Regions from separate parts of the Janthinobacterium sp. GW823-FHT01H08 genome, predicted to be linked through region 2. Evidence: predicted binding sites of a transcription regulator. Region 2 holds the regulator's gene; the other holds the start of a gene.

Region 1 (2,200 bases), 2.6 Mb from region 2:
AGCTTTTGCGCCACGGCGTACGCCTTCCACTGCTTGATGAAAGCGGTATTCACGGGGTTCTTGACGGATTCAAAGTAATTCCACGCCGCCAGATGGCCGAGCAAGGGTTTGGTATCGATGCCGCGCAGCTCTTCCTCGCCCACGGAAAACGCGACGACGGGCACGTCCGTCGCTTTCAAGCCCGCATTGCCCAGCTCCTTGTAGAAAGGCACGTTGGAATCGCCATTGATGGTGGAAATGACGGCAGTCTTGCCGCCCGTGGAAAACTTCTTGATATTGGCGACGATGGTTTGATAGTCGGCGTGGCCGAACGGCGTGTAGACCTCGCTGATATCGCTATCCTTGACTCCCTTGCTTTTCAGGAAGGCGCGCAGGATCTTGTTGGTGGTGCGCGGGTATACATAATCCGTGCCCAGCAGCACGAAGCGCTTGGCCCCGCCCCCATCCTTGCTCATCAGGTATTCGACGGCGGGGATCGCCTGCTGGTTGGGCGCGGCGCCCGTATAAAACACATTCTTTTCCAGCTCCTCGCCCTCGTATTGCACCGGGTAAAACAGCAGGCTGTTGAGTTCCTTGAACACGGGCAAAACCGACTTGCGCGACACGGACGTCCAGCAGCCGAACACCACGGCCACCTTATCCTGCGCCACCAATTGTCTCGCTTTTTCCGCGAACAAAGGCCAGTTCGACGCGGGGTCAACGACGACGGCTTCCAGCTTCTTGCCCAGCACGCCGCCTTTGGCATTGATCTCGGCGATCGTCATCAGGGCCACATCCTTGAGCGACGTTTCTGAAATGGCCATGGTGCCCGACAGGGAGTGCAAGATGCCGACCTTGATCGTATCGGCGGCCAGGGCTGCCTGCATATAAGTGGACGTGGCCAGGGCGAATGCGCCGGCGGCGGCCGCTTTCAGGATGATGCGTCGTGACATGGGGACTCCTGTGATGGGTTCGTGGGGTCGAGCTGGGCCTGCCATGTTGTTAAAGCAGAATGCGTGCCAGCGCCTACAGCTGTCCGCCATGGTGCACGCGGCGCTCGCCGCACGAAAAAAAACCTGGCTGCACAAGGACTGTGCAGCCAGGTTTCAAATTGCCGTAAAACGGTGCGCCGGAGGCTTTAATCCTTGCGCGGCAAGCCTCTCAAGCGGCGCCAGCCCTTGCGGCCCAGCGGGAACAGCAGCACGAAAGCGATCAGCCACGGCAGGATGTAAGCCATGGCCGTGATGGCGTTGGCCACGCCTTCCGACAGGTTGTCCGTGAAATTGCCCAGCGCACGCTTGACGGGGCGCCAGAACGATTGCTTGCCTTCAGCGCTGATCATTACGTTCAGCAAGTCCGTGTCGATGCGCTGCATTAATAGCGCATTGGCCGCCGTCGCCTGCTCCAGCTCCACTTGCACGGTGGCCAGCTCCTTGGTGACCTTGATCAGGGCGTCGACGTTCGCGCCAGAGCGCTTTTCCAGGTCTTGCAACTGCGCCTGGTACTGTTTCAGCATCTCCAGGCGCTTCTTGCTGTCGAGCACAGGACGGCCCAGGTCTTCCACCTTGGTGCCCTGGCTGGTGACGTCGCCTTCGGCCGCGACCAGCGCGACGAGCTTTTTGATGCCGGCCGGCTTGGCCCGCATGCTGATGCGCGCATGCACGTAGCGGCCGCTGTCGAGGCTGGAATCGAGCAGCAAACAGCCGTTTTCCGTATCGGCCTTGCAGGCGGCGACGACTTTTTCATACAGGGGCCGCACTTGCGCCTCGCTCGTATCGACGCTGACATTGTGTTCATAGGCAAGAAACTCGCTGCCTTTTTCCTTGCCGTCGAGACGCGCGGCGCTCGATTGCCCGCCGCTCTCGCCCTTGCCGCCGCAACCGGCCAGCAGCAACAGGCCGAACAGACCAAGATACACTTTTTTCATGATTTCTTTCTTGAGATTATTTTTGCAGCGGCAACAATTCGATATCGGGCAAGTGCGCCGCCACATCCTGCACGGTCGCATGGCCGGTCAGCGATGCGATCACCTGCGGCAGCGGTGCCGGCCAGATTTCCGGCAGATCGCGCTCTTCCGGCGCCAGCACGGGAAAGGCCAGTTGCTCCTGCGGCGGCGCGAAGGCGGCCGAGACGCCAGGCTTGTTGCCGCGCGCATCGATGCGATACCAGCCAAAATCCTGCAGATACACGGCGTTCAAGCCATGCAGGCAAAACGGCGGGC
Region 2 (2,200 bases):
AGCGCCTGCGCGGCGAACATTGCGTTTCGCTGGACGCAAAAAAGGGCGCAATGTGCGCCCTTAGTTGATCACAGCCGGTTGAAAGTCGCGGGCCGCTTAGGCGGGGGCGAATTCTTCTTCCGAACTGTCTGGCAGATGCTTGATCGCCTCTTTACCGTGCCCTTGCACTTTGGTTTTGTATTTCATCACTTGCCTATCGAGCTTGTCGATCAGGGTATCGATCGCGGCATACAGGTCGTGCGCCAGGCTTTCCACATAGACAGTTTTGCCACTCAGACGCAGGTTGACTTCGGCCTTTTGACGTTTTTCTTTCTCTTTGAGGTTATCCACGGTCAGAATCACGGCGATATCGATAACTTGATCGAAATGACGTTTCACGCGCTCCAGCTTCGTTTGTACGTATTCACGGATGGCTGGTGTCACTTCGAGATGATGTCCGCTGATGGTGAGATTCATACACACTCCTAAAGATGATCGGGTTCGTGCGGTCCATCGTATCCGGCCCGCAGAGGAACCGAAAAAAACTTACAAACACTTACGCAGGCTCACTGGCGGAATTTTTAACGCTTCCCGGTATTTGGCAACAGTACGTCGCGCAATCACCATGCCTTGTTCCCCCAGCATGTCCGCAATCTTACTGTCGGATAAAGGATTTTTAGGGTCTTCTGCTCCTGTCAGTTGCACGATCAATGCCCGTATCGCCGTCGATGACGCTTCGCCCCCCGCTTCGGTGGCGACGTGGCTACCAAAGAAATATTTCAACTCGAACATGCCGTGCGGGGTCAGCATGTACTTTTGAGTTGTTACCCGCGAGATAGTACTCTCGTGTAAACCCAGTGTATCAGCTATTTCACGGAGCACAAGGGGGCGCATGGCAACGGCCCCATGCGAGAAAAAGTTCTTTTGTCTTTCTACTATCGCCTGCGCCACGCGCAGAATCGTGTCGAAGCGCTGGCGCATATTCTTGATCAGCCACTTGGCTTCCTGCAACTGTGCACCCATGGCGCCCTCGCCCTTGCCCTGCTTGAGCAAGTTGGCGTACATGGCGTTGACGCGCAGGCGCGGCATGACGTCGTTGTTCAGGGTCACTTGCCAGCCATTGCGCGCGCGCTTGACGACGACGTCGGGCACCACGTAATCGGACACGTCCGCAGCGAACACGGCGCCCGGATGCGGGTTGCACTGGCGAATTACCGTCTGCGCTTCACGCAAGTCTTCATCGTCGCAATCGAGGGCTTTTTTCAGCTTGTTGAAATCGCGCTGGGCAAACCAGGCCAGGTGCTTTTCCACGATGACGAGGGCCATGCGCCGCGTCACCATGGCAATGTGCGGCAAGCGCTTGATTTGCAGCGCCAGGCATTCGGACGCATTGCGCGCGCCCACGCCGGGCGGATCGAAACTTTGCAGCAGCGACAAGGCCGTGCGCATCTCGTCGGCATCGATTTCCAGCTCTTCCGGCAGACGCGCCAGGATGTCGTCGAGCGACTCTTCCAGGTAGCCATTGTCGTCGAGCGCGTCGATGATCAGCTCGACCAGCGCGCGGTCGCGCAATTCGAGCACCGTCACGCGCATCTGCTCCATCAGGTGTTCGCGCAGGGTGCAGTGATGGGCCTCCAGTTGCGGGCGGGAATCTTCGTCGTCGGGCGCCTTGCCCCGGCTCGCTTCGCTCCAGTCGCTGTCGCCGCCATCCGCGGCGGCCGGGCCCTCGCCCGCCTCGCCGTCAAAGGTTTCCGCTTCGGCCGGCGCCGCGGGCGCCTCCTGGCCTGGCGGCTGGGGCGGCGCTTCGGCCGGCGCGGCCGTGGAGCTCAAGGCCCCGTCGGACAGCAGGCGCAGCGAACGGTCGAGCGGATCGTCGAGGCGCTCGAGCAAGGGATTGTCCGTCAACAGTTGCTCGAGTTCCTGGTGCAATTCCAGAGTAGACAATTGCAACAGGCGTATCGATTGCTGCAACTGCGGCGTCAGTGCCAAATGCTGCGAAGTGCGCAGCTGCAATGATTGTTTCATTGGCTTACATGCGGAAGTGTTCGCCCAGATAGACCCGGCGTACCGACTCGTTCGCGATGATGTCGTCGGGGCGCCCCGACGCCAGTACCGAGCCCTGGTTGATGATGTAGGCACGGTCGCAAATACCCAGCGTCTCGCGCACATTATGATCGGTGATCAGCACGCCGATATTGCGCTCCTTCAAGAAGCGCACGAT

What was found. The regulator sigma-54, encoded in region 2, starts transcription at its own class of promoters, with help from an activator protein. The targets are predictions, from matches to a motif close to TGGCANGNAANCTGCTTT.
Region 1: the regulator sigma-54 is predicted to act here: its motif matches at 984-1,001, upstream of urtA (urea ABC transporter substrate-binding protein).

The regions. Positions count from the first base shown of each region.
Region 1 is NZ_CM179504.1:4,300,995-4,303,194, forward strand. It holds gene urtA (urea ABC transporter substrate-binding protein) at 1-932, opposite strand, end outside; gene AC3RCG_RS19230 (DUF4349 domain-containing protein) at 1,118-1,906, opposite strand; gene AC3RCG_RS19235 (transglutaminase-like domain-containing protein) at 1,923-2,200, opposite strand, start outside.
Region 2 is NZ_CM179504.1:816,402-818,601, reverse strand. It holds gene hpf (ribosome hibernation-promoting factor, HPF/YfiA family) at 97-456, opposite strand; gene AC3RCG_RS03630 (RNA polymerase factor sigma-54) at 526-2,004, opposite strand; gene lptB (LPS export ABC transporter ATP-binding protein) at 2,009-2,200, opposite strand, start outside.